DNA from 3 places in the Pseudarthrobacter sp. SORGH_AS 212 genome. Region 2 is predicted to be linked to each of the others. Evidence: riboswitches for the same ligand, from Rfam matches in the RefSeq annotation. Region 2 holds a riboswitch; each other region holds the start of a gene.
What was found. Region 2 has a riboswitch for thiamine pyrophosphate ahead of QE394_RS16485 (FAD-dependent oxidoreductase). Riboswitches for the same ligand answer to the same signal wherever they lie in the genome.
Positions count from the first base shown of each region.

Region 1 (9,508 bases), 410 kb from region 2:
CGAGCTCCTGGAACAGCACTACGAAGAGCACGTGGGCAAGCCGTTCTACGAGCCGCTGGTGGAGTTCATGCTCAGCGGGCCCGTGGTTGCCGCGATCTTCGAAGGCCACCGCGTCATCGAAGGCTTCCGTTCACTGGCAGGCACCACCGACCCCACCACCGCGGCTCCGGGCACCATCCGTGGCGACTTCGGCCGCGACTGGGGACTGAAGGTGCAGCAGAACCTGGTTCACGGGTCAGACTCCACCGACTCCGCTGAGCGCGAGATCAAAATCTGGTTCTAGTACCCGCCCCCGCGCCGCCCTGGCGGCGCGGACCAACAGGTAAGGCCAATGTTCTTCGCGAACATTGGCCTTACCTGTTACTTCGAGTGGTTTGGGCGGCTAGAACCCTGAGGTGCCGGCGAACACCTGGATGAAGGCGAAGAAGATGCTGGCAATGACGCCCACGTAGATCAGCGCCACGATGATCCAGCCGGAATCGGCCACGACGCGGGCGGCGCCCGACGGCACGGGAATGACACCGGCCGAGATGTTGCGGATGGTTGTCCAGACAAACAGCGGAATCATCGCGGCCCAGACGATCATGCAGAAAGGGCACAGGACGTGGATGTCATACAGGGCCTGGGACCACAGCCACACCACGAAGATGAAGCCGAGCGTGACGCCGGCCTGCAGCCCCATCCAGTACCAGCGGGCAAAGGTTGCGCCGGAGAGCAGGGCCATGCCCACGGTGATGATGATGGCGAACGCCACGATCCCAATGAACATGTTGGGGAAGCCAAAGAGTGAACTCTGCCAGGTCTTCATCACTTCGCCGCAGGAGATGAACGGGTTCACATCGCACACTGTGGTGTGGTTCGGGTCCTGCAGAACTGCGAGCTTTTCCAGGACCAGGGTTCCGGAAGCGAACCAGCCGATAGCCCCGGCAATCACCAGGAGCCAGCCGAAGGGCCGGTTCCGGGCCATCATCGGCGTATTTGCAGCCTGGGCGCTGTCCGGGGTGGTGGTCCGCTCCTGGGCTGGCGTGCCGCTGGCGGCGGAGATGCTGGGCATTGGTATGGCGTCCTTTTAGTCGGGTGCTCCTGAGCCTGATTGTAACGCCGGCGGCTGGGCGGAACGCCCAGGAAACAGAAAGCCCCCGGCACCTTCCCACGTGATTTACCCCGCGTGTGAGAGAATGAACGTGGCTGGAAGCCGAACCACATTCGGTCTCCGGTCCGGTGGTTTGTTCCCAAGACCGCCAATGACGAGCAGGGCAGGCCTCGGATTTTCCGACACTCCCGCAATCTCCATTGGACGGCACCTGGTTGTGGCATGTAGAACAACGGGTTTCAGAACTTTCCACTGGCTCCTACGGGCTGCCGCACCCCAATGCCGGTGCGAACCTGGGAGCATCCACTTGACTTCTGTCAGCGCCTGCGGGTTTTGACAATATGTGCCCCAATGGGTGCCGGATGTGGCGGTACGTCAGGGGCAGGAGTGTTGCCACAGATGAACAATGAAACAGAGCTTTCCGTTAATGAGGTTGAACCGGCTGTGGAAGCCGCGGCCGAACCCAAAAAGGCTCCCCGGACCCGACGCAAGGCAGCGCCGAAGGCCGATGACGCCGTAGCCGCAGCCGGCGCAGCCCCCGCTCCAGAGGTGTCGGCGGAAGGTGCCCCTCGCGCGGCGGCCACGCCCGAAAACGCGGACGCCGACGCAGTCCCGGCCAAAGCTGCCGCCCGCCGGCCCCGGGCCAGGAAGAAGGCAGACGCCGCGGAGCCGCTGCCGGCCTTCGCCACCGATGCAGCCCCCGCGGAATCCGCTGCTGCAGCTGACGCTGCTCCCGCCGAAGCTGCCACGGCCGCAGAAGCGACTGCGGCCGTGGAAGTGCCAGCGGAAACGGCCGGGACCAAGCCGGTCCGCCGCCGTCGGGTTGCCACGAGGAAAGCTGCCCCTGCGGGGGGCCCTGCAGAAACGCCGGCCCCTGCGCAGGAACTGCCCGTCACCGCTGCCGCGCTGGACAATGAAACGGCGGACCAGGGCGCCGAGGCCCGGGAAGCGGCCGTAGAGGAGACAGCCAAGCCCGCGGCACAGGAACCCGCCGCCGGGGAAACTGCAGCAGAGGCCGCGCAGGCCCACGGCACGGCAGCTGCCGCGCCAGCAGGAGAATCCGCTGCGACGCCGGCCCAAGTCGCCGCAGCTGACGAGGAACCTGGCGCGTTCGCCTCCTTGTTCCTCGAGCCCGCCTCGCCCACCTCCGTGCTGTTCCAGGCACCGGACCTGAGCACCGTCGTCCGCCCCGCAACGCCCGCCGCAGCGGAACAGGGCGGGGACGAAGACGACGACGAGGACACCGAATCCGAGGAAGCATCCGGCCGCCGCCGGCGCCGCAGCCGTGGCCGCCGCGGTCGCAGCCGGCTGGACGACCGCGAGGACGCCGGAACCGAAGGCTCCGAGGCGGATGACGCCGCTGACGAATCGGACGAGGAAGAAACCGGTGCGGCGGAGGACGGCGTGACGTCCCGCCGTCGCCGTCGCCGCCGCCGCGGTGACCAGGACCTCGAACTGACCGGCGGCAACGACGACGATCCGCCCAACACCGTTACCCGCGTGCGCGCACCGCGTGCCGTCAGCGAGGCACCGGCCAACAACCGGGTGACCAGCGTCAAGGGTTCCACCCGGCTGGAAGCCAAGAAACAGCGCCGCCGCGAATCCCGGGACACGGGCCGCCGCCGCACCGTCATCACCGAAGCGGAGTTCCTGGCCCGCCGTGAATCCGTGGACCGGCAGATGATCGTCCGCCAGCGTGACGACAGAATCCAGATCGGCGTCCTAGAGGACGGCGTTCTGGCCGAGCACTTCGTCTCCAAGACCCAGCAGGACTCGCTGATCGGCAACGTCTACCTGGGCAAGGTCCAGAACGTGCTGCCCTCCATGGAAGCCGCCTTCGTCGACATCGGACGCGGCCGCAACGCCGTCCTGTACGCGGGTGAAGTGAACTGGGAAGCCGTCAACCTCGAAGGCAAGCAGCGCCGCATCGAGAACGCGCTGAAGTCCGGCGACACCGTCCTGGTCCAGGTGACCAAGGACCCCGTGGGCCACAAGGGTGCCCGCCTGACCAGCCAGATCTCCCTTCCGGGCCGGTACCTCGTGTACGTCCCCGGCGGTTCCATGACCGGTATCTCCCGCAAGCTGCCCGACGTCGAGCGGAACAGGCTCAAGCGCATCCTCAAGGACCGCCTGCCGGAGCAGGCGGGCGTCATTGTGCGCACGGCGGCCGAAGGGGCGTCCGAGGAGGAGCTGACCCACGACATCAACAGGCTCCGCGCCCAGTGGGAAGGCATCGAAAGCCAGTCCTCCTCCACGAAGGTCCTGGCTCCGGAGCTGCTGTACGGCGAGCCCGACCTCACCATCAAGGTGGTCCGTGACGTCTTCAACGAGGACTTCTCCAAGCTGATCGTCTCCGGTGAGGAAGCCTGGGACACCATCGAGGCCTACGTCACCTATGTGGCTCCGGACCTGGTGGGACGCCTCGAAAAGTGGACCAAGGACCAGGACATCTTCGCTGCCTGGCGGATTGATGAGCAGATCCACAAGGCCCTCGAACGCAAGGTCTTCCTGCCCTCCGGCGGCTCGCTGGTGATCGATCGGACCGAAGCCATGACAGTGGTGGACGTCAACACCGGTAAGTTCACCGGAAGCGGCGGCAACCTCGAAGAAACCGTCACGAAGAACAACCTCGAAGCGGCCGAGGAAGTGGTGCGCCAGCTGCGGCTGCGCGACATCGGCGGCATCATCGTGATCGACTTCATCGACATGGTCCTGGAATCGAATCGCGACCTCGTCCTGCGCCGCATGGTGGAATGCCTGGGCCGCGACCGGACCAAGCACCAGGTGGCGGAAGTCACCTCGCTGGGACTCGTCCAGATGACCCGCAAGCGCATGGGCACCGGGCTCCTGGAAGTCTTCGGCGAGCAGTGTGAAGCCTGCGCGGGCCGCGGCGTCGTCACCCATGACGACCCCGTGGAGCACCGCCGCGCCAACATCGTGGCAGCCGAGCAGCACGTCCACCGCTCTGACATCCGCTCCGATGCCCGCCCTAATGGGAACCGCAGCGAGGGCCAGCGCAATGAGGGACAGCGCCCCGACAGCAACCAGGAAGGTACCCGCGGCGAACGCAAGCGCCGCCGCGGACGTGGCGGCCAGCCGGCCGAGCCGGCACCCGCACCCGCGGCTGTGGCAGCCCACCCAGTCCAGCCGGATCCGCACGAGGCCGAACGCCACGCCAAGGCTGAAGCCACCAGGCTGGCCTTGGCCAACATTGCCGCAGCTGCCCACGCTGCGCACCTGCACGATGACGAGGTGGCGGCCCGTCAAACCCCTGCCCAGCAGGACGCGGGCACAACGGAGAGGCACGACGACGGGACGCCGGTACGCCCGGCAGCTGTCCTGACGTTCGGCGGCGAGAAAGTCGCGCTGCCGTTCGTTGAGCACGCAGACGAGCAGCAGCCCTCACCTGCGCTGTCGCTTGACCGGCTGGCCGAAGCGTTCGCCCACCTGGGCCAGCCGGCTTCGCCTGTTGGCAGCCAGTCGCGGGAGTCCGCCACGGTCCAGGCCGCGCCAGTCACCCCTGAACCGGCGGAGGCAGCGGCTGCGGCACCCCGGCAGCCCGTCGCAGCTGCGGCCCCCGCACGTGAGCCGAACGCCGCTGCCGCCCCCGACCTGTCCCGGCAGCGCCGTCCCCGGCGTAACCGCAGTGCAAGCAGGGCCCAGGGCGCGGCCAACGAGACCACCGTGGAACACCATGAGAACGTCCCGTCGGCCAGCGAAGGCCACTCCCATGCCGCCAAGGCGCCCGAGCCTGCCGCGCCGGCAGAACCGGCAGCCAAAGCCGATGCGCCCATCATCCTGGGCGTAGGGGTTCCTGCCTCCGAGCTCTGACCGGACCCAGGCACTGCAGATGCCCGGCCCCTCCACTCCTGTGGTGGGGCCGGGCATCTGCCGTTAACGGGGAGTGGACCTCAGCAGCACACTTCACAGGTGCAGTCACCTTTCGGTTGACTGCTGTCCAACGGCTAGGCTGGGGAACCGACACGGGGTGCCGCGCACCAGGCCCGGCTGAGATCCACACCCGTTGAACCTGTCCGGTTAGTACCGGCGAAGGGATGTCTCTTTGTCTACGACCCTTGCCATGCCTGCAGCCACCCCGCTCCCGAATCCCTCCGCGACCGAACTGCCGGCTGCCGGACGCGATGTGCCCCGCGTCCTAGCCATCGCGGGCTCGGACCCCTCCGGCGGGGCCGGCATCCAGGCCGACCTCAAGAGCATCGCAGCGCACGGCGGCTACGGCATGGCCGCCATCACTGCCCTCACAGCCCAGAACACCCGCGGAGTGACCGCCGTCCATGTTCCTCCGGCATCCTTTTTGGCGCAGCAGCTCGCGGCCATCAGCGACGACATCGACGTGGACGCCGTCAAGATCGGCATGCTGGGCGATGCCGACGTGATCGCTGCCGTGCGCACCTGGCTGGAGAAGGTGCGCCCCGCCGTCGTGGTCCTGGACCCGGTCATGGTTGCCACCAGCGGGGACCGGCTGCTGCAGGAGAGCGCCGAAGCCGCGCTCCGGAACCTGGTGCCGCTGGCCCACCTGGTCACCCCCAACCTGGCCGAACTGGCCATGCTGCTGGAAGAAGACGTACCGGACACTTGGGAGGCGGCGCTGGATCAGGGCAGGCGGCTGGCTGGTGCCACCGGCGCCGCCGTGCTGGTCAAGGGCGGGCACCTGCAGGGCAGCAGCTGCCCGGACGCCCTGGTTGGGCCGCCGGGCATGCTGTCCGCGGACGTCGTCGAAGTCCCGGGGGAGCGGGTGGCCACACGCAACAGCCATGGCACAGGCTGCTCCCTGTCCTCCGCCATGGCCACGGTCCAGGCCCAGGTGGGCAACTGGGAAGCAGCTCTTCGGGAAGTGAAACCCTGGCTTGCTGGGGCGTTGGCCGCGTCCGCGGCGCTGGAGGTGGGAACCGGCAACGGTCCCGTCCACCATTTCCACCACATCCGCCAAGCCCTTCGGCCAGGCGACTTCACGGCGCAGCTGCGGAAAGATGCCAACGCACACCTTGAGTCGATCTACGCCTTGGACTTCATCCAGGGCCTGGCCTCGGGGACACTGCCGGAAAGCGAGTTCGCGTATTACCTTGCGCAGGATGCCATCTACCTGAACGGGTATTCGCGAGTCCTCGCCCGGTCCAGCGCGCTGGCCCCCACGGAGGCCGAGCAGCTGTTCTGGGCGGCGTCGGCCCAGCAATGCCTCGAAGTCGAGTCGGAACTGCACCGTTCCTGGCTCAGCACCCGCACCGTCCTCCCCGAACTCGGGCCTGTCACCAAGGCCTACGTGGACCACCTGACCGCCGCTTCGGCGTCGGGCAGCTATGCAGTCCTGGCAGCAGCTGTCCTGCCCTGTTTCTGGCTGTACGCGGACGCGGGGAAGACGCTCCATGCCAGGTTCCTCGCGGACGGGGAACCGGCAGGCCACCCCTACGCCGAGTGGCTCCGCACGTATGCCGACGAAAATTTCGCGGAGGCAACGCGGCGGGCCATCGCGGTGGTGGACGAAGCGGCGCGCAAGGCCTCCGCTGACGAACGGCACGCCATGGCCACCGCATTCCGGCAGTCCTGCCGGCTGGAAGTGGAGTTCTTCGACGCGCCGCGGCTCCACTCCTGAACCCGCCCGGGCCGTGCTGCCGGTACTATGGTCTGGCACGGCCCCGGTGGCGGACGATGTCTGTGGTTCCTATCACAGCCGACCCGCCGGAGCCAGCCTCATTTGCGGCCGGAGACGGAATTAGCGTATTCTGGATCTTCGGTGCTTACGCCAACACTTGGGTTATGACCCCGGGAACATGCCAACGTGGAAAACACAAGGCAGTCCTGCGGGATAACTCATGGAGACCTTCGGGGAATCCACGGCGTTGAGGCACAGCGGGAACCCAGCCAAACAGTGCAACGGGTGCCGCACGCAATTTTAGTTATAAACGTCGAGAGAAGTGAGTTCCCAAGTGGTGTACGCGATTGTCCGCGCAGGCGGCCGCCAAGAGAAGGTTTCCGTTGGAGACTTCGTTACCCTGAACCGCGTCGCCGGTGGGGCTGGCAGCACCATCGAGCTGCCCGCACTGCTCCTGGTTGATGGTGACAAGATCACCACTGCCGCTGCTGACCTGGCCAAGGTGACCGTTACGGCTGAAATCCTCCAGGACCTCCGTGGTCCTAAGATTGTCATCCAGAAGTTCAAGAACAAGACCGGTTACAAGAAGCGCCAGGGTCACCGTCAGGAACTGACCAAGGTCAAGATCACTGGCATCAAGTAACCACCGGTTACTGTTCAGGTTTTCAGCAGATTCCCCAGAATTTAAAGGCAGGCATTTCAGATGGCACATAAAAAGGGCGCGAGCTCCACTCGCAACGGTCGTGACTCCAACGCACAGTACCTCGGCGTCAAGCGCTTCGGCGGCCAGGTAGTTTCCGCCGGCGAAATCATCGTCCGCCAGCGTGGCACCCACTTCCACCCGGGCGCCGGCGTTGGCCGTGGCGGCGACGACACCCTGTTCGCACTGACCCCGGGCGCCGTTGAATTCGGTACCCGCCGCGGTCGTCGCGTCGTCAACATCGTTGCTGCTGCAGCTGCAGAGTAACAACCAGTTCTGAAGCGGTGGAGCGGGCCAGTTGGCCCGCTCCACTGTTCTTTTAAGCGCATTACAATCGATAGGGCGTCCATGGGCGCCCACACGACACTGAGGAGATTTACGTGGCCAGCTTTGTAGACCGGGTAGTACTGCACGTATCCGGCGGTACCGGCGGCCACGGTTGCGTCTCCGTCCACCGTGAGAAGTTCAAGCCCCTCGGCGGGCCCGACGGCGGCAACGGCGGCAACGGCGGCGACGTCATCCTGCGCGTGGACCACCAGACCACCACGCTCCTTGACTACCACCATGCCCCGCACCGGCACGCCACCAACGGCGGTCCCGGCATGGGCGACTGGCGCGGCGGCAAGAACGGTGAAACCCTGGTCCTGCCTGTGCCCGACGGCACGGTGGTGAAGTCAAAGGACGGCACCGTCCTGGCGGACCTGGTGGGGGAGGGCGCCGAATACATCGCCGCCGCCGGCGGACCGGGAGGGCTGGGCAACGCCGCCCTTTCGTCGCAGAAACGACGCGCACCAGGCTTCGCCCTGCTCGGCATCGAGGGTGAATCCAGCGACATCGTCCTTGAGCTGAAGTCCATTGCAGACATCGCCCTGGTGGGATTCCCGTCTGCCGGCAAGTCCAGCCTCATCGCCGCCATGTCCGCTGCGCGCCCAAAGATCGCCGACTACCCCTTCACCACCCTCATCCCCAACCTGGGTGTCGTCCAGGCAGGCGAAGTCCGGTTTACCATCGCGGACGTCCCGGGACTCATCGAGGGTGCCAGCGAGGGCAAGGGCCTCGGCCACAACTTCCTGCGGCACGTGGAACGCTGCGCCGCACTGGTGCACGTCCTGGACTGCGGCACGCTCGAATCCGAACGCGATCCGCTCTCCGACCTCTCCATCATCGAGACCGAGCTTGAAAAGTACGCGGTGGACATGAGCTACGCCGGCCAGGACGGCGAAGTCGTCCCGCTGAACCACCGGCCCCGCCTGGTGGCACTGAACAAAGTGGACCTGCCGGACGGCAAGGATATGGCTGAATTCGTCCGCCCTGAGCTGGAGTCCCGCGGCTACCGGGTCTTTGAAGTCTCGGCCACCAGCCACGAAGGCCTGCGGCAGCTCGGCTTCGCCATGGCCGAGATCGTCAAGGCGGCACGCGATGCCGTCGAAGCCGCTCCGCCGAAGGTTACCCCCACTGTGCTGCGTCCCCGCGCCGTCAACGAAACCGGATTCCGGATCCGCCGCGAGGAGAAGGCCCACGAGCCGCTGTTCCGGGTCCTCGGCGACAAGCCTGTGCGCTGGGTCAAGCAGACAGACTTCACCAACGAAGAGGCCATCGGTTACCTGGCCGACCGGCTCGCCAGGCTGGGCGTGGAAACCGAGCTGTTCAAGATGGGCGCCAAGCCGGGCGACACCGTGGTGATCGGTGAAGACGATGGCGTGGTCTTCGACTGGGAGCCCACCATGATGGCTGGTGCAGAACTTCTCGCGTCGCCGCGCGGAACCGACATCCGCTTCGCCGACACCGGCGACCGCCCCACCCGCACCCAGAAGCGCGAGGAGCAGCAGGAACGCCGGGACGCCAAGGCCGCTGCCCGCGCCGAACTCGAAGCCGAACGCAAGGCCGGCATCTGGACAGAGTCCGTCAGCGGACGGCGCGCAGCCCAGCCCACCAAGGAAAGTGGCCTGGACTCCGGCGATGAGTCCTAGGGCCACAGCCACGGGACCGGCCTCCGGTTCCGTGGACAGGAGCGCGCTGGCCGGCGCCCGCCGGGTCGTAGTGAAGGTCGGCTCCTCCTCGCTGACGAGCATCAAGGGCGGAATTTCCGAGGAGTCACTCACGG
Region 1 covers NZ_JAUTAA010000001.1:3,988,427-3,997,934, forward strand. Annotated here, with positions in the region: gene ndk (nucleoside-diphosphate kinase) at 1-283, shown strand, start outside; gene QE394_RS18315 (vitamin K epoxide reductase family protein) at 383-1,054, opposite strand; gene QE394_RS18320 (Rne/Rng family ribonuclease) at 1,493-4,924, shown strand; TPP riboswitch at 5,068-5,166, shown strand; gene thiD (bifunctional hydroxymethylpyrimidine kinase/phosphomethylpyrimidine kinase) at 5,175-6,704, shown strand; gene rplU (50S ribosomal protein L21) at 7,039-7,347, shown strand; gene rpmA (50S ribosomal protein L27) at 7,408-7,671, shown strand; gene obgE (GTPase ObgE) at 7,785-9,374, shown strand; gene proB (glutamate 5-kinase) at 9,364-9,508, shown strand, end outside.
Region 1: linked by a shared signal. The riboswitch ahead of thiD (bifunctional hydroxymethylpyrimidine kinase/phosphomethylpyrimidine kinase) and the one ahead of QE394_RS16485 (FAD-dependent oxidoreductase) in region 2 are both predicted to bind thiamine pyrophosphate.

Region 2 (9,508 bases):
TGCCTCACGGTAGATGCCGGCCATCCACGTCTCCACGTCCTCCGGCGTGCGGGGCAATGCCGCGCTGAGGTTGACCGGCCCGTCGGCGGTCATCAGGATGTCGTCTTCGATGCGGACACCGATGCCACGGTATTCCTCGGGGATGGCCAAGTCCTCGTCCTTGAAGTAGAGGCCCGGCTCGATGGTGAATACCATGCCTTCGGCCAGGATGCCGTCGAGGTACAGCTCCCGCTTGGCCTGGGCGCAGTCGTGGACGTCGAGGCCGAGGTGGTGGCTGGTGCCATGCGGCATCCACCGCCGGTGCTGCTGGCCTTCAGGGCTGATGGCCTCGTCCACGCTGACGGGGAGGAGTCCCCATTCGGCGAGGCGTTCTGCCAGCACGGTGGTGGCGGCGGTGTGGATGTCGCGGAACTTCGTGCCAGGTTGAGCTGCCGCGAACCCGGCGTCGGCCGCGTCCAGGACTGCCTGGTAGACCTTGCGCTGGACATCGCTGAACTTGCCACTCGCAGGGAGGGTGCGGGTGATGTCTGCGGTGTAGAGGGAGTCCGCCTCGACCCCGGCGTCCAGGAGCAGGAGCTCACCGGCGTGGATCTTGCCGGTATTGCGCGTCCAGTGGAGCACTGTGGCGTTGTTGCCGGACGCGGCGATGGTGTCGTAGCCCAGCTCGTTGCCCACCTCGCGGGCGCGGGCGAAGAAGGCGCCTTCCACTACCCGCTCGCCGCGGGCATGGGTCAGTGCGCGCGGCAGGACCTTGACCACTTCTTCGAAGCCTTCCACCGTGGCGGCCACGGCGAGCTCCATCTGCCCGATTTCCCACTCGTCCTTGATGAGGCGAAGCTCTGAGAGGGCTTCGCTCAGCTTCTCGTCAAGGGCATCGAGGACGCCCATGTCGAGGTTTTCGGGATCTTTGGCGGTGTTGTAGCGGGCAGTATCCACCAGGGCGTCAATGGTTTCGTCCACCTTGCGGACCAGGCGGATGGAGATGCCGCCGATCTCCGGCGCGCCAACGTTCTTGGTGATCGCCGTTTCCAGCTGGTCGATGTGGCCGGTGGCCAGGCCAAGGCGGGCTTCGAACTCGGCCAGGGTGGGCCGGGCGCCGATCCAGAATTCGCCGGAGCGGGAGTCGGCATAGAACTGTTCCGTGTCCCGGCCGGCCAACGGACGGAAGTAGAGCGTGGCGCGGTGGTTCCCGCCGTCGTCGCCCTTTCCTTCATCAACGGGCTCCAGCACCAGGACGGCGTCCGGCTCGTGGTCGAGGCCCAGGCCTGTCAGGTGGGCAAAGCCTGAATGCGGCCGGAACCGGTAGTCGCAGTCGTTGGAGCGGACCTTGGGCGGACCCGCCGGAAGGACCAGGCGTTCACCTTTGAACCGGGCGGAGATGGCCTTGCGCCGGGTCGCGGCGTGGCCTGCGACGTCGTCGCGGCCGGGAAGTTCCTGGCTGGACGGCGCCCAGTTACTGGCCATGAAGGCCTTGAAGGCGTCGGAACTGGGCCGCTGCGAGCGGTTGTTGACGCGCTCCTCCAGCGGCTGGTTAGCAGAGGTGGGGGTGTTTTCGGCATCGTTCACGGGACCATCGTCTCACCAGCGTCCCGCCTGCGCGAACAGCCTCCGGTGCCGGAGGCGCAGGGTCAACTAGTCTGTACAGGTGAGGATCGACCTGCATGCCCACTCCAATGTCTCCGACGGCACGGAGAAACCTGCCGACGTCATGGCCTCTGCCGCCCGCGCGGGCCTGGACGTGGTGGCGTTGACCGACCATGACACCACAGACGGGTGGGCGGAAGCATCTGCTGCCGCGATTGACGTGGGGGTGGCGCTGGTCCCGGGCATGGAGGTTTCCTGCCGGACGGCCGAGGGCATCAGCGTCCACCTGCTCAGCTACCTTCACGACCCCCAGCACCCAGGGCTGCTCGAGGAAATCAGCAAGGCCAAGCAAGCCCGCCATACCCGCGCGGAGCGGATGGTCACGCTCCTGGCCGAGGACTATCCCCTCACGTGGGACGACGTGATCCACCATGTAGCGCCGGGGGCCACGTTGGGCCGCCCGCACATCGCCGATGCCTTGGTGGCGGCAGGCGTGGTGGAAGACCGCTCTGAAGCCTTCGCCTCGATCCTGACCTCGCGCTCGCGCTACTTCATCCCGCACTACGCACCCAACCCGGCGGTCGCCGTCGAGCTGGTCTGCGCTGCCGGCGGTGTTCCCGTGTTCGCCCATCCGGTGGCGTCCTCCCGCGGCAGGATCGTGGGGGAGCGGGTCTACCGGGACATGATCGATGCCGGCCTGGCGGGATTGGAGGTCGATCACCGTGACAACCCTGAGGAAGGCCGCAGCTTCCTGCGCCGCCTGGCCGCGGAGAATAGCCTGCTCATCACCGGGTCATCGGACTACCACGGCACGGGCAAGCCGAACCTGCTCGGTGAAAACCTGACCGCACCGGACGTGCTGGCGCGGATCGAGGAACTGGCTTCGGGAACCGCCGTCGTCCGGCCCTGATCCCTGCGCCTTCCCAACTGGGTAGCAGCAGATGTCGTTTTGAGCCGTCAAAACGACATCTGCTGCTACCTACTTGGGTGGGAAAGACGTAAAGGTTGCGTGCGCACCCAGCCGCTTGGCCATGATGTCCACGGCCGGGTGGTTCTGGTCCACGCACACGAACTTGCGGCCCAGCTTGGCCGCCACCGCACCAAGGGTTCCGGAACCGGCGAAGAAATCCAGGCACCAGTCGCCCGGCCGGCTGGACGCTGAGACGACACGGCGGATCAGACCCTCAGGCTTTTGCGTGGGGTATCCCGTCTTCTCCTTGCCGGTGGGCGAAACGATGGTGTGCCACCAGACGTCCGTGGGCAGTTTCCCCAGCTCCCGCTTGGCCGGCGTGACAAGGCCCGGCGCCATGTACGGCTCCCGGTCCACCTCGGCGTTGTCGAAGTGGTACTTGGACGGGTTCTTGACGTACACGAGGATGTTGTCGTGCTTCGTGGGCCAGCGGTTCCTGGCGCGGGCGCCGTAGTCGTAGGCCCAGATGATCTCGTTCAGGAAGCACTCGCGGCCGAAGATGGCGTCCAGCATCACCTTGGCATAGTGCACCTCGCGGTAGTCCAGGTGCAGGTACAGGGTGCCGTCGTCGGCCAGCAGCCGCCAGGCTTCCACCAGGCGCGGTTCCAGGAAGGACCAATAGTCGCTGAAGGCGTCGTCGTAGCGGTGCAACGCGCCCTTGATGGTGTCATAGGAGCGGCCCTTGAAGCCCACGCGGTCACCGCTGCCGCCGGCGTTGGCAACCATGCGGGTTTCCTGCCGGCTCTGCGCCCGGCCCGTGTTGAAGGGCGGGTCCACGTAGATCAGCGTGAAGGCGCCGTCCGGCAGCGTGGGGAGGTACTGCGCGTTATCCGCGTGCACCACCAGGCTGCCGCCGTCCGGCGCCCAAACAGTGTTCGTCATTCCCTCAGGTCAGCCCTCGGTGCTGCCGGGCTGGGTGCCCTTGTCTGCACCGGCAACTACCTCGCCGTTGCGGCGCCGGGTACGCGTGCGGGGGCGGCGCGTACGTGAAGACTTTTCAGCGTCGGAGGCCACTGCCGCTTCCGGTCCGGCAGCCGGGGTTTCGGCAGCGTCCGGGGAAGTACGACGACGGCGCTCACCTGAGCGGCCTGCTTCCGGGCTGCGTCCGTCTCGTCCGCCCGAACGCGACCGGCCGCGGCCTTCACGGTCCCGGCCATCGTTTCCGCGGCTTTCCCGGCTGTTCTTCTTGCCCGTTTCACCCAGGTCCTCGAGGACCTCGGCGTCGACGCCCGCAAGGGTGCGCTTGTTGCGGGGCAGGCGGCCCTTGGTTCCCTCGGGGATGTCCAGCTCTTCGTAGAGGTGCGGTGAGGAGGAGTACGTCTCCACCGGTTCGGGCACGCTCAGGCCGAGGGCCTTGTTGATCAGGCCCCAGCGTGGCATGTCGTCCCAGTCCACGAAGGTGACGGCCGTGCCCTTGTTGCCGGCGCGGCCGGTACGGCCCACCCGGTGCAGGTAGATCTTCTCGTCCTCGACGCACTGGTAGTTGATCACGTGCGTGACGTCATCAACGTCGATGCCACGGGCGGCAACGTCCGTTGCCACCAGAACGTCCACCTTGTTGTTGCGGAACGCGCGCAGGGCCTGCTCGCGGGCACCCTGGCCCAGGTCGCCGTGGATTGCTGCGGCCGCAAAGCCGCGGTCCACCAGTTCCTCTGCCACCTTGGCCGCGGTGCGTTTGGTCTTGGTGAAGATGATGGTCCGGCCGCGGCCGCGGGCCTGCAGGATGCGGGCCACCACTTCGGTCTTGTCCATGGCGTGGGCACGGTAGATCAGCTGGCGGATGTCCCGCTTGGTCAGGCCCTCGTCATCGGGATCTGCGGCGCGGATGTGGGTTGGCTGGGTCATGTAGCGTCGCGCCATGGCGATGACCGGGCCGGGCATGGTGGCCGAGAACAGCAGCGTCTGGCGGACAGCGGGCGTGCCGGCGATGAGGGTTTCAACGTCCGGCAGGAAGCCAAGGTCCAGCATTTCGTCAGCTTCGTCCAGGATAACGATGCGGACGTTCTTCAGGCTCAGGTGCTTCTGCTTGTAAAGGTCGATCAGGCGGCCGGGGGTGCCCACCACAATTTCGACACCCTTCTGCAGGGCATCAACCTGGGGCTCGTAGGCGCGGCCGCCGTAGATGGTGGCGATACGTGCGTTGCGTTTGCGGGATGCGGTCTCGAGATCGCTGGCCACCTGCACTGCGAGCTCGCGCGTGGGCACGATCACCAGGGCCTGCGGGGCTCCTGGGACGGGCAACTTGTCGAAGCCTGCGTCATCGCGGCCCACCACACGCTGGAGCGCGGGAATGCCGAAGCCCAGGGTTTTGCCGGTGCCGGTCTTGGCCTGGCCAATGATGTCATGGCCTGACAGTGCCACCGGCAGGGTCATGGCCTGGATCGGGAAGGGGTGGGTGATCCCGGCGTCGGCCAGGGACTCCACGATATCTGCCCGGACGTTGTAGTCGGCGAACGACTTTTCCTCAATTTCGTGCGGCTTTTCGTCCGAAATGATGGTTTCTTCGGGCTCGATGGTCTCGGTGCCGGACTCATCGGTCAAAAGCTGGTGCGTATGCAATTCACTCACAGGGAGTTTCCTTATTCATTTGGGCAATCGCGCAGCGTGCTCAACAGGCCGGCCGGTGGGGCCGATCCGGAGCACGAACGAAGCGCGCAAGCAATTCCAGTGGAAGCCGATCGCGGGCTATCTAACGCTGGCACTGGCGACCAGCGGGCAAATCTCAAGATCGCGTAGGGGCGGGCTTGTTGGTTTCAGTTCAAGGAAATCAACGACCGGGCATCCATTTCTACCCCTTCAGTCTAGCCGCATCAGCCCGGAAACCCTGTTTCCGCGCCGTGGGGAACGCCGGGACCGGACGGTCCGGGCTCACTGAACCAGTTCGAAGTGCACTTCCCGGGTAGCGATATCCGACGACACCAGGCGGACCCGGACCTTGGTGCCGGACTCCAGCTCACCGGCGCAGCGGGCCGTCACGGCAGGGTCGGCGATCTGGATGATCCCTGAGGACCCGTTTCCGTTGCCGTTCCCGTTTTTGCCGTTTCCGTTTTTACCGTTCCCGTTGTTGCCGTTGCCGTTCTCTTTCTGCGGCTTCGATCCTGAAATCACAATCGCATCGAACTCCTGGCCGATGTGGTTGACCAGCAGGGCAGCCTCCACCGTATCCAGGGCCATGCGCTCCATGCGGGATGCCAGCTGGTCCGAGCCCGCCATAATCTCTGGGAGGGACGGAAGCGCATCCCGCACCCAGCCGGGGACGGTACCTCCGTTGCTCAGCGCCTCGCAGGTCACCAGCACAAAGCGGTCCACCAGGCGTCGCAGCGGCGCAGTGGTGTGGGCATAGGCATCGCCGATGGCCGCCTGGATCGGGGCAGCCGGAACGTTGCCGTCAAAGGCGGTGTATCCGGCGCCGCGGAAGAGCATGCCGGCCGAGTGCATGATGGCCAGCTGTCGGGGGTCCGTCGGGTCAAGGGTCCGCAGGTATTCGCCGTATCCCACCTCGCCGTCCCAGGCTTTGCCCAGCGCCTCCGTCTGCAGCCGGAAGTGGCGCAGGGAGCGCTCGTCCGGTGGCGGCATGGTGCGCAGGATCCCCACCTTGGCGTCGAGCATGATCTTGGCGGCGGCCATCCCTGTCATCAGGGAAATCTGGGCGTTCCAGTCCTCCACGGGCAGCTGGGGTGCAGCAGCAATGCGGTAGCCGCCATCGGGCAGTTGGACGATCTCCTGGTCCGGCATGTTCAGGCTGGCACCGTTCCGGGCACGTTCCAGGCGGACACGCTTGAGCCCCACTTCCTTCAGCAGGGCAAGCAGGGGAGAGGCAGTACCGGCGTCCAGGTCAGCCTGTGCACCCTTGTAGCTGAGTTTCGCGCGGCTTCGGACACGGGCCCGGCGGACACCGACGGACGTGACCTCGGCATTGCCGTCGAGCCGGAAATCCCAGACGAAAGCCGAGCAGTCCTGGTCCGGCAGGAGGCTGCCGGCGCCCTCGCTGATGACTTCCGGGTGCAGCGGAATGCGCCCGTCCGGGGCGTAGAAGGTCTGGCCCCGGCGCCGGGTTTCGGCATCCAGGGGTCCGCCGGGCGCCACGAACGCGGGGACATCGGCGATGGCGTACAGGACGTGGTACCCGCCGTCGTCGTACGTTTCGATGAAGAGGGCCTGGTCCAGGTCCGTGGACGACGCCGGATCGATGGTGACGAACTCCACCGCGGTCAGGTCGTACTCCGGCAGGCGCGCAGCGCGGCCACCGCGGCCTCGGCGTCCTTGACCGCCTCACCCGGGTATGGGCCCGGAAGTTCCAGCTCCGTCCGCAGCGCGGCCAAGGCCTCTTCCAGGGCATTGGTGCGCTCATGGACGTTGGGAGCCAGCCGATGATGTGACACGAAAATCAGCCTAACCCCAAGTCATCCGATTACGCAGGGAATCGGTCAGCTTCAGGACGCCGCGGCGTCCAGGGCGGAACGAAGCGAGGCAGCGGCGGCAGCAGGATCGGCAGCATCGGTGATGGCGCGGACCACCACGATCCTTGAGGCCCCGGCCGCGACCACCTGGTCCACGTTGGAGTGGTCGATGCCGCCGATTGCGAACCACGGCACATCACTGGGGGCCTTCGCGGCCGCATGCTTCACCAGGTCCAGGCCGACGGCGGCCCGGCCGGGTTTGGTGGGGGTGGCCCAGAGCGGGCCCACGCAGAAGTAGTCGAGGCCGGCAGGTCCTGCGGCGTCGGCCAGGGCGGCATCCACCTGTTCCGGCGTGTGGCTGGACAGGCCGATGGCGGCGTTGCCGTTGAGCAGCGTCCTCGCGGCTGCTACCGGAAGGTCCTTCTGGCCCACGTGGAAGACCGGGGCACCGGAAAGGACCGCAATGTCCGCCCGGTCGTTGACGGCCCACAGCCGCCCGTGCCGCTGGGCCGACTCCTTGAGGACCGCCAGCAGGTCCAGCTCCTCGGCCGCCTCGATGGACTTGTCCCGCAGCTGGATAATGTCCACGCCGCCTTCGAACGCCGCGTCCACGAACCCGGCGAAGTCGCCCCGGCCGCGGCGCGCATCCGTGCAGAGGTAGAGGCGTGCGGCTTTCAGTGCGCCGTTACCGGCCGCAGTGGTGAAGGCATCGGTGCCGGGCGCCGCGGCGGGGGCAGGGGAGTGGGACACATTCATGGCTGCAAGCCTAGTTCCTCTACACTTGCCTCGTACTGCGGGAGCCCGCGGCAGCTGTCACAAAGCGCCGGGCTGAGAGGGCGTCAGAGCCGACCGCTTGACCTGATCCGGTTAATACCGGCGTAGGGAAGGAGACGCCATGGGCATCCCCGAAAGCCCTCCGGACACCATCGCAGGGTCCTCCATCGTTCCAACAATTTCTGCCCACGTAGCAGTGATCGGCGGGGGCGTCATTGGCCACGGCATAGCCTGGGAGGCCAGGCGCTCAGGCCGGTCAGTGGTGCTGATAGACGATGCACCGGGCTCCGGAGCCAGCTGGGCGGCGGCAGGCATGCTGGCCCCCGTCAGCGAGCTGCATTACCAGGAGGAAGAGCTCCTGGGCCTCATGCTGGATGCATCGGAGCGCTGGCCGCAGTTCGCCGCGGACCTTACCCGCGTGTCAGGCCGCGGTTCCGGATACCTGGCGACGCCCACGCTCGCCATTGGCGCCGACGCCGGCGACCGGCAGGCACTGATGGACCTGCGCGGCGTGCAGCAGGCCAACGGACTCGCCGTGGAACCCTTGACGGTCCGCGAGGCCCGGCGCCGGGAACCGCTGCTCAGCCCCGCCATCGCCTGCGCACTGGACACTCCTGCGGACCACCAGGTGGATCCCCGGCGACTCGTAGAGTGCTTCCGGGCCGCCCTGGCCAGCCACCTCCCGGCAAGCAGCGGCATTGCAGACACTGCCGTTGCCGGCGCGCTGGATGGATTCGCGGTGGCGGACAGGGCTGTGTCGCTGGAGTGGGCAGATGGCGCCGTGGCCGGTGTCCGGCTTGCCGGAGGCGGATTGGTGCTCGCCGGCGAAACGGTGGTGGCGAACGGCATGGCGGCGGCATCCCTCGAGAACCTGCCGGATGGACTCCGGTTACCGTTGCGCCCCGTGCACGGCGACATCCTGCGGCTGGCGGTCCCCCAGCACCTTCAGCCCTTGCTGACGTCCACAGTCCGCGGACTGGTGCGCGGTGTCCCCGTCTACCTGGTTCCACGCGAGGACGGAACCGTGGTCATAGGCGCCACCCAGCGGGAGGATGCTCCGGCGGGGGCCGGCACTGCGTCCGGAGCTGTGCCGCCGAGTACCGGGTCCAGCGCGGTGTCCGCTGGCGGCGTGTACCAGCTGCTTCGCGACGCCCAGGTGCTGGTGCCCGCGGTCGCAGAGTTGGAGTTGCTCGAATGCACCGCGCGGGCCCGCCCGGCCACCCCGGACAATGCCCCGCTACTGGGCAGGGTACCCGCGGATGGGGGAGACGCCAGCGCAGCCCATATTCCCGGACTGATCGTGGCCACAGGATTCTTCCGCCACGGCGTCCTCCTCACGCCGGCCGCGGCCGCCATTTGCCGCGACCTGATGGAGGGAAAGGCAGACCCCCGGTGGCAGCCGTTCCGTCCGGACCGCTTTTCCGGCCGGATCCCGGCCCCCAGCTTCAACATCAAGGAGACAGCATGAACATCACCCTGAACGGGGCACCACGCACCGTGGCGGACGGTGCGTCCATCACGGCATTGGTGAGCGAAGTAACCGGACGCGCGCTTGCGGCCGACGGCCAGGCAACCGACGGACAAAGGCTGGGCGTGGCCGTGGCGCACAATTCCGAAGTGGTGCCCCGCAGCCAATGGCACGGCACCGCGCTCGCGGACGGCGACGACGTCGAACTCGTCACCGCAGTACAGGGAGGCTGACACGATGACCAAATCGACCACCCTTACCCCAGCGGCACCCAGCAGGCCTGACTCCCTCGTTATTGACGGCGTCGCCCTG
Region 2 covers NZ_JAUTAA010000001.1:3,580,693-3,590,200, forward strand. Annotated here, with positions in the region: gene QE394_RS16455 (aminopeptidase P family protein) at 1-1,566, opposite strand, end outside; gene QE394_RS16460 (PHP domain-containing protein) at 1,646-2,494, shown strand; gene QE394_RS16465 (site-specific DNA-methyltransferase) at 2,564-3,436, opposite strand; gene QE394_RS16470 (DEAD/DEAH box helicase) at 3,446-5,122, opposite strand; partial or broken gene QE394_RS16475 (RNB domain-containing ribonuclease) at 5,423-6,936, opposite strand; gene thiE (thiamine phosphate synthase) at 6,988-7,710, opposite strand; TPP riboswitch at 7,738-7,856, shown strand; gene QE394_RS16485 (FAD-dependent oxidoreductase) at 7,850-9,196, shown strand; gene thiS (sulfur carrier protein ThiS) at 9,193-9,429, shown strand; gene QE394_RS16495 (thiazole synthase) at 9,434-9,508, shown strand, end outside.

Region 3 (9,508 bases), 330 kb from region 2:
CCCAGATGCTCCTTGGGCGTGACGTAGCAGAGCATGGCGGTGCCGTAGCGGGCGATCTCGGTGGCGCCGATGGCTGAGGTGATGTGATCGTAGCCGGGGGCCACATCGGTGACCAGCGGCCCCAGCGTATAGAACGGCGCGCCCTTGCACAGTTCCTGCTGGCGCTCTACGTTCTCCCGCACCAGATGGAACGGGACATGGCCCGGCCCCTCCACCATGACCTGCACGTCATGTTTCCAGGCGCGCTCCGTCAGCTCAGCCAAGGTGTCCAGTTCCGCGAACTGCGCAGCGTCGTTCGCATCAGCGGTGGCGCCGGGGCGCAGGCCGTCACCCAGCGAGAACGCGACGTCGTACCGGGCAAAGATCTCACACAGCTCATCGAAATGCGTGTACAGGAAATTCTCCTGGTGGTGCGCCAGGCACCATCCCGCCATGATCGACCCGCCCCGGGACACGATTCCGGTGACCCTGTTGGCGGTCAGAGGCACGTAGCGGAGCAGCACGCCGGCGTGGACTGTCATGTAGTCCACGCCCTGCTCACACTGTTCGATGACGGTGTCGCGGAAGATTTCCCACGTGAGCGCGTTCGCCTCGCCGTTGACCTTTTCCAGGGCCTGGTAGATGGGCACGGTGCCGATCGGCACGGGGGAGTTGCGGATGATCCATTCCCTGGTCGTGTGGATGTCGTCGCCCGTGGAAAGGTCCATCACCGTATCGGCACCCCACCGCGTGGCCCACTGCAGCTTGTCCACCTCCTCCCTGATGGAACTGGTGACGGCGGAGTTGCCGATGTTGGCGTTGATCTTCACCAGGAAGGCTTTCCCGATGATCATCGGTTCGGACTCTGGATGGTTGATGTTGTTGGGGATGATGGCCCGTCCGGCGGCAATCTCACTCCGGACCAGTTCCGGATCACAGTTTTCCCGCAGCGCCACGAACCGCATTTCCGGCGTCACCACGCCCTTCCGGGCATAGTGCATCTGGGTGACCGTCCGGCCGTCGACAGCGCGGCGGGGCACCGGGCGCCCGCCCCTCCATTCCGCGGAGGCGGCACCGCGGCGCACGGCCGAGCGGCCGTCGTCGAGCAGGTTCCGTTCCCTTCCGCCGTACGCTTCCGTGTCAAACCGCGCCTCAATCCATTCCGACCGGAAGGGGCTGAGGCCGCGCACGGGGTCGCTTCCCGGCCCCGCTGTCCGGTAGGTGCGGAAGGGGGGATTAGGCTGCCCGTTTGGCGACGGTTCGAGCGCGATTTCCGTGACGGGGACACGGATGCCGTGCTCCGGATCATCGATGTAGGCCAGCGAGTGGGACTTCAGCGATTGGGTGACCGGTGCTTCAGGGCTCGCTCCGGCCGGCGTGACGGCCGGGTGGTTTTGGGCAGGGGGCAGCACTGTTTTGGGTGTATTCAAGGAATACTCACTTCCTTCGCCGGCATTACCCGGACAGGTTCGACGGTCGCAGGCCGCGTCAGCCCGATCTCAGCCCCTGCAGGGGCACCCGTGTGGTCAGGAACGAAGCTACCACAAGCCCTGCAGTGACAAGCGCTAACGGCCCTGTCATATTTGCCGGTGCTAGCCTGACCGGGCAGGAAGAGGAGGCATCCATGCCATACATCATCGGTTTCAGCGGCACCGTCCTCACGGGACCGGACAGCGAACGGAACGGTCTCTGGTCCGTGGACGGGTGCCTGACATTTACCCGTCCGGAGGCCAGCCCGGACGTTGTACTTGATGGCTGGGTGCTGCCCGGCTTCGTCGACGCCCATTGCCACATCGGCCTGGGCCCTGCCGGGCCGGTGGACGCCGGTGAGGCCGAGGCCCAGGCCCGCGCCGACCTGGACTCCGGCACGCTGCTGATCCGGGACGCGGGGTCGCCCGCCGATACCCGCTGGATGCAGGGTGGCCGAGACTTTCCGCTGCTGATTCGGGCCGGCAGGCACGTCGCCCGTACCCGCCGTTACCTCCGGGGCTTCGCCCACGAGGTCGAGCCTGAAGGGCTTGTGGAGGCCGTGCGTAAGCAAGCCCGCGACGGCGACGGCTGGGTCAAGCTCGTCGGGGACTGGATCGAGCGCAGCGCCGGCGACCTCGCACCCTCCTTTCCCGCCGGCGTCGTCCGCGATGCGATCAGTGCCGCACACGATGAAGGTGCCCGTGTCACCGCCCACTGCTTCGCCGAAGACACCCTGGACCAAATGCTCGACGCCGGGATCGACTGCATAGAACACGCCACCGGCCTGCTGCCCAGGCACCTGCCGCGGTTTGTGGAGCAGGGCGTACCCATCGTTCCGACGCTGGTCAACATCGCCACGTTCCCGGATATTGCTGCCCAGGCCAAGCCCAAGTTTCCGGTGTACGCCGCCCACATGCTGGCTCTCTGGGAACGCCGGCTGGAGCGGGTGGGCGAGGCATGGGAAGCCGGCGTGCAGATCTTCGCCGGAACGGATGCCGGCAGCGTGATCCGCCACGGCAGGATCGCTGACGAAATCCTTGCCCTGCACGCGGCCGGGCTGCCCGCAGCCCAGGCGCTCAACGCGGCCAGCTGGGCCGCCCGAGCCTGGCTGGGCGCCGACGGGCTGGCAGAAGGGGCGCGTGCCGACGTCGTGCTGTTCCGGGACGATCCCCGGAGGACGCTGGACACCGTGGCGCACCCGTCCCACGTGGTTTTGGGTGGCCGGGTGGTCCGCCATAGGGAAAACATCCACCCCGCACTTGGAATAAATTGAAGCTTCAAGTAATTTTAACTCATGACAGGCCGCCTCATCCGGACGGCCTCCATTAGAGGGAGCGTTCAATGACTGCAGAAGCCACCAGCCAGGATCTTCTTCCTGTCGACCTCGCCATGGGCACCGTGATGCTCAAGGTCGGCAACATGAAGGTCATGACCGACTACTACCAGCGCGCACTGGGGCTTGAGGTGGTTGCTGAGCAGGACGGCGGCCTGTACCTCGGCCGCCTCGGCAAGCCACTGGTCCATCTGGCTCCGGCCCCCGGCCTGACGATCCCCGGCAGGGGAGAAGCTGGCCTGTTCCACACGGCCCTCCTGTTCGAAGACCAGGCGGCGCTCGCGGCCACGGTGGCCACTGCAGCCCAGTTCGAGCCCCGCTCCTTCACGGGCAGCGCCGACCACCTGGTCAGCGAGGCCTTCTACTTCAGTGATCCCGAAGGCAACGGCATCGAGCTTTACTGGGACCGCCCGCGAAGCAACTGGTCCTGGAACGGCACCGACGTGGTGATGGACAGCCTGGCGCTGCCGCCCCAGCGCTACCTGGAGCAGCACCTCTCCGAAGAATCCCTCCAGGGTCAGCGGCAGACCACCGCCGGAGTAGGCCACGTCCACCTCCAAGTGGGCGACGTCCAGTCCGCCCGGGACTTCTATGTAGGAACGCTCGGGTTCGAAAAGACCGCCGGCTGGCACGGGCAGGCTCTCTTCGTCTCCGCGGGCCGGTACCACCACCACATGGCCATGAACGTCTGGAACAGCCGCGGTGCCGGTCCGCGGAAGGACACCCTTGGCCTCGGCGAGGTCCTCATCGAGGTGCCGTCCGGTGACGACGTCGGCGCGCTCGCTGACCGCCTGAAGGTCGCCGGCGTCTCCTCGCACCACACCGGCGCTGAGCTGCGCTTCGAGGACCCATGGCGCAACAGCATCCGGGTTGCGGTGCGCTGAGCGCCCCTTCCGCGTACTAGGCTGAAGCCGATAGACCGGGGACGCCAGGCAGGTATCCCCGGCGTGCCGGACCGTACACGGAAGAGGTCACTTCCCATGGGTTTTACCGAAATCTTCGTAGCCACCCACGATGCCGCGTTGAAGCGCGCCGGAACCCTTGATGGCGGGGGCACCCCACCGGCCGCCGATGCGGTCCGGATCCCCGGTATCAGCGACTTCGAAGTGGAGCAGCTCGGAGACCTGGCCGGCACCGCAGTCCACGCCGGCGGCGCCGACTACGAGCTGACGATGGTGGACGTGGCCAGCGATTCCCTGCTGGCCGTCCCGCCGGCCATGGTCCGGGCCCTGGCTGACCTGCTCACCTACGAAACTGAGGGCGAGGGGGATGTCCTCGAGGACGTCGCGGCGCAGTGGGCGGCGCAGGATGACATGCCGTTCGACGCCGGACAGGCGCAAACCTACGTCCGGCAGGTTGCTGAACTGGCCGGCGGAATCGGCGATTCGGAGCGGTCGGGGCTGTACGTCTGGTCCGCCTGACCTTTCCCCGGCGGGGCAATCCGGGCGGGACCCGGCGCCGTGCCCGCGGACGCAGGGGGTAAAGTCGAAATCCTCCCGATGATCTGGCACAATAGACAGGTACTCGATCTGCGTGGCCCCTCTCTCCGCGTCCGGATCCTGTCCTTCGAACCCGCAAGTATGGCCCGCCCCACGGGTGCAGAACGCCGGGCTCACCCCTTTTCTGAAACAGGAGTGACCACAAAAGTGGCCGTAAAGATTCGCCTTAAGCGCTTCGGCAAGATGCGCGCCCCGTACTACCGCATCGTCGTCATGGACTCACGCGCCAAGCGTGACGGCCGTGCCATCGAGGAGATCGGCAAGTACCACCCCACCGAAGAGCCCTCATACATCGAGGTCGCTTCCGAGCGTGCACAGTACTGGCTCTCCGTCGGTGCCCAGCCGTCCGAGCAGGTTGCCGCCATCCTCAAGATCACCGGTGACTGGCAGAAGTTCAAGGGCCTCCCGGGCCAGGAAGGCACCCTGAAGACCAAGGGCGAGAAGGAAGCCTTCGTCGCACCGGAGAAGGGTTCCGTCATCATCCCGGAAGCCATCACCAAGAAGGCTTCCAAGCCTGAGGCAGCCGAAGCCGAAGCAGAGACCACCGAGGCTGAGTAAGTTGCTGGCAGACGCGCTGGAGCACCTGGTCCGCGGAATCGTTGATTCCCCGGACGACGTCACGGTCAATTCGAAGAACAACCGCCGCGGGGATACCCTCGAGGTTCGTGTTCACCAGGATGACCTGGGGCGGGTGATCGGCCGCCAGGGCCGCACGGCGCGTGCACTGCGCACCGTCGTGGCAGCGCTGGCCGGGGGCGAGCCGGTCCGGGTCGACGTCGTCGACACCGACCGCCGCCGCTGAGCGTCCGGCAACACCAGTTTTGCTCTCCGGCCCCTCCACCACCTGGTGGAGGGGCCGGAGTTTTTTCACGAACCAACACCATGTGCACCAACCCGAACAGAGGAACATATGCAGCTCCAGGTGGCCCGCATCGGCAAGCCCCACGGCATCCGCGGGGAAGTCACGGTCCAGGTAATGACCGACGCTCCCGGGGACCGGTTCGTCCCCGGCGTGGAGTTCGTGGTGGAGCCGGCGCAGTCCGGGCCGCTGACAGTGAGCAGCGCCCGCTGGAACAAGGACATCCTGCTGCTGGCCTTCGAGGAAATCGAGGACCGGAACCAGGCTGAGACTCTCCGCGGCGCCAAGCTCTTCATCGAAACAGCGGAACTGGACGAGGACGATGAAGACGGCTGGTACGAGCATGAGCTCGTGGGCCTCGAGGCCCGTGTGGGCAGCATGGTCGTGGGCAAGGTGACTGCCCTCAACACCGCGCCGGCGCAGGACCTGCTGATGGTCACCACCCCGGACGGCGAGGAGATCCTGATCCCCTTCGTCGAGCAGATTGTCCCCGAAGTCAATGTCAGCGAAGGCTATATCCTCCTCACCCCGCCGGACGGGCTCTTCGAAGTCAACTCCGGCGAAGCCGCACCGGCGGAGCCGGAAGGCACCGACTAGATGCGCATCGACGTCGTCAGTATCTTTCCCGAGTACCTGGCGCCCCTGGAACTGTCCCTGATCGGCAAGGCGCGCCAGGACGGCATCCTGGACCTGCATGTCCACGACCTCAGGTCGTTCACCACGGACCGGCACCGTACCGTGGATGACACTCCCTACGGGGGCGGTGCGGGCATGGTCATGAAGCCGGAACCGTGGTCGCAGGCGCTTGCCGCTGTTGCCGAAGCCCGGCCCGGACACCGGGGCAAGCCCGTCCTCATCGTTCCGTCACCTGCGGGGGAGCGCTTCACGCAGGCCCTGGCCCACGAGCTGGCAGGCGAAGAGCATCTTGCCTTCGCCTGCGGACGCTACGAAGGCATCGATGAACGGGTGATCGAATGGGCCGGCGAACACTTCGACGTGCGTCCCGTAAGCCTGGGCGACTACGTCCTGAATGGGGGAGAAGTTGCCGTGCTCGCCATGGTGGAGGCGGTTGGGCGGCTGCAGCCCGGCGTCGTGGGAAATCCCGAATCCCTGGTGGAGGAATCCCATTCCGACGGCCTCCTGGAGTACCCGGTGTACACCAAGCCCGCCGTCTGGCGCGACCGCGAGGTGCCCGCCGTCCTGCTGAGCGGAAACCATGGCAAGATCGCCCAGTGGCGGCGGCATGAGCAGTTCCGCCGGACGTCCGAGCGGCGTCCGGACCTGCTGGAGGCGTTCGATGCCGGGAAGCTTCCGAGGGCCGACCGCTCTGCCCTGCAGGAGCTCGGCTACGACATCGTCGACGGCAGGCCGGTCCGACGGCCGGGCAAGGCGGAATCCGCCGGCTGAAGCCGCGCAGGATTGGCTGTACGGGCGCTGCTGTGGCAAAATTAGTCCTTGTGTCTGCTGGGTCCGCACCTGCCACAGGGGGAGCGCAACCAACAGCCTGACAACCGGCCTCGTCAACCAGTGAGGCGGCCGGACCACTTAACTTCGGGCGGGATACTCCCAATGCGCCATCGGCGCAGGGCTTTCCCGGCCGTGACCTAAAGTGAATGACCTGTGGCGTTCACCAGGAGTGCAATTATGCATATTCTCGATTCCGTCGATGCAGCTTCGCTGCGCACTGACGTCCCCGCGTTCCGCGCCGGCGACACCCTCAAGGTGCACGTAAACATCATCGAAGGCAAGAACTCCCGCGTCCAGGTCTTCCAGGGCTTCGTCCTGGGCCGCCAGGGTGACGGCGTCCGCGAGACCTTCACGGTCCGCAAGGTGTCCTTCGGCGTCGGTGTGGAGCGTACCTTCCCGGTACACTCCCCGATCATCGACAAGATCGAAGTTGTCACCAAGGGCGACGTCCGCCGCGCCAAGCTTTACTACATGCGTGCACTGCGCGGTAAGGCTGCAAAGATTAAGGAAAAGCGCGACTTCACCTCTGCCAAGTAAGTCCTCCCGGACCTACGAAGGCTGGGCCGCAGCCGTATCCGGCCAGCGCCGGAGCCATCAGCACCAGCGCCCAGGATACGGACTTATGGACCAGACAAAACGCCAGCCCAGGAAACCGGGCTGGCGTTTTGCGTTCCTGGCACTGCTCCTCGCCGTCGTCATCAGCGGCCTGGTCCGGTCGCTGTGGCTGGACATCTATTTCATCCCTTCGGAATCGATGGAACCCCTGCTGGAAGGCGGGGACCGGATCCTGGTGTCCCGGACCGACTTCACCGCCGAACCCATTCGGCACGGGGACGTTGTGGTCTTCGATGGACGCGGCACGTTTGCTCCGCTCAACAGCGGCAAGGGGCCGTTGGCGGACGCCGCGGCCGCAGCCACCCGGTGGCTGGGGCTCACGGGGAGCGACACCACGTACGTCAAGCGGGTCATTGGCCTGCCCGGGGATTCCGTGGTGTGCTGCGATGCGGCCGGGAAAGTCACCGTCAACGGTGAGCCCGTGGACGAACCCTATGTCTTCCCGGGAGACGTGCCCAGCACGCAAAAATTCAACTCAGTGGTCCCGGAAGGCAGACTCTGGCTGATGGGCGACCACCGGGCCGTGTCCGCCGATTCGCGGAGCCTGCTGGGCGCCCCCGGTGGTGGCATGGTTCCGCTGGACCGTGTCATCGGCCGGCCCGTCCAGATCGTCTGGCCGCTTGATAGATTTGCTCCAGTACCAAGGCCGGCTGCGGCTGCACCAACCCCAGAGAACGGACAGTAGATGCCCGAGAACCACGCGCGGACACCCGAACCGCGGCGCGATGGAGCCGCGGATGAGCCCGCCGGGCAGACACCCGAAGCAGCAGCCGCGGCCCCGGATCCAACGCCTGACACCGCGACCGAAGCAGGGCGCGGCAACGCAGAGCCCGCGCAGGCCCCCAGCCGCTCGGCTGCCAAAGCCGCGGGCAAGCCAGCCGGCAAGGACTCGGGCAGCCCGGTGTTTGCCTGGCTCAAGGAAGTAGCCACAGTGGTGGTGATCGCCGTCGTGCTGTCCTTCCTCATCAAGACCTTCCTGTTCCGCGCGTTCTTCATCCCCTCCGAGTCCATGGTGAACACCCTGGACATTGACGACCGGATCTTCGTCAACCTCCTGGTGCCTGAACCCTTCGCCCTCAACCGCGGAGACGTCGTCGTATTCCGCGACACGAAGGGCTGGCTCCCGCCGGCAGCACCCGAGGCAAAGGGACCCTTTACCTGGGTGCAGGACGGGCTGACATTCGTTGGCCTGCTCCCCGACAACACAGACCAGCACCTCGTCAAACGGGTCATCGGCCTGCCCGGCGACCATGTGGTCTGCTGCGACGCCGGCGGTAAACTGACCATCAACGGCACCGCGGTCGATGAAACGTATGTCAACCCGGCAGAAGTCCCGCAGGTCCGCAACTTCGACGTCACGGTCCCGGAAGGCAAGGTGTGGGTGATGGGCGACAACCGGAACCACTCCGCCGACTCCCGCGCCCACATGGAGTCCGATGGCGGCTTCATCGACCTCAGCGACCTTGAAGGCAAAGCAGCGGTGATCGCCTGGCCGCTCAACCGCATCACCACCCTCGGCAATTATCCGGACGTCTTCCGCAACGTCCCCGCCGCGCCCTGACCATGACCCAGGCAGTACAGGCCGGGACGGTCAAGGCGCCCGCCAAGCCGAGGTCCGGATCACCGAAGGTCACGGGCCGCGGCAAGGCGCCCACACTGCGCCACGAGCGGACCTTCAAGACGCAGGGCGTGCGGCTTCTTGCGGGGGTAGACGAGGTGGGCCGCGGGGCATTGGCCGGTCCGGTAAGCGTGGGGATTGCCGTCGTCGACCTTGAACGCCAGAAGTCCCTGGCAGGCGTCCGCGACAGCAAGCTCCTCAGCGCCCCGGAGCGGGAGCGGCTGGAGCCGTTGGTACGCCGCTGGAGCGTGGCCTCCGCGGTGGGGCACGCCTCGGCGCACGAGATTGACGCCTTGGGAATCATTGCGGCTCTGCGGCTGGCGGGAACGCGCGCCTGGCAGGACATCCTGTCGGCCGGGGTCATTCCGGACATGGTGCTGCTGGACGGAAGCCACAACTGGCTGTCCCCGGCAGGGCAGCTGTCGCTCTTTGACCAGGAGGTGCCGGAGGCAGCATGCGACGCTCCGGTGCATACCAAGGTCAAAGCGGACATGCAGTGCCTGAGCGTGGCTGCTGCCAGCGTCATCGCCAAAGTGGAGCGGGACCGGACCATGCGTGAACTTCACGCCGAGTACCCCGACTTTGGCTGGGACATCAACAAGGGCTACGCCACGGTGCTGCACCGCGATGTGCTGCGTACCGCCGGACCCACTCCCTACCACCGCGTG
Region 3 covers NZ_JAUTAA010000001.1:3,907,818-3,917,325, forward strand. Annotated here, with positions in the region: gene thiC (phosphomethylpyrimidine synthase ThiC) at 1-1,409, opposite strand, end outside; TPP riboswitch at 1,404-1,511, opposite strand; gene QE394_RS17905 (amidohydrolase family protein) at 1,604-2,722, shown strand; gene QE394_RS17910 (VOC family protein) at 2,791-3,666, shown strand; gene QE394_RS17915 (hypothetical protein) at 3,763-4,203, shown strand; gene rpsP (30S ribosomal protein S16) at 4,429-4,839, shown strand; gene QE394_RS17925 (RNA-binding protein) at 4,841-5,083, shown strand; gene rimM (ribosome maturation factor RimM) at 5,192-5,737, shown strand; gene trmD (tRNA (guanosine(37)-N1)-methyltransferase TrmD) at 5,738-6,547, shown strand; gene rplS (50S ribosomal protein L19) at 6,785-7,144, shown strand; gene lepB (signal peptidase I) at 7,230-7,907, shown strand; gene lepB (signal peptidase I) at 7,908-8,783, shown strand; gene QE394_RS17955 (ribonuclease HII) at 8,786-9,508, shown strand, end outside.
Region 3: linked by a shared signal. The riboswitch ahead of thiC (phosphomethylpyrimidine synthase ThiC) and the one ahead of QE394_RS16485 (FAD-dependent oxidoreductase) in region 2 are both predicted to bind thiamine pyrophosphate.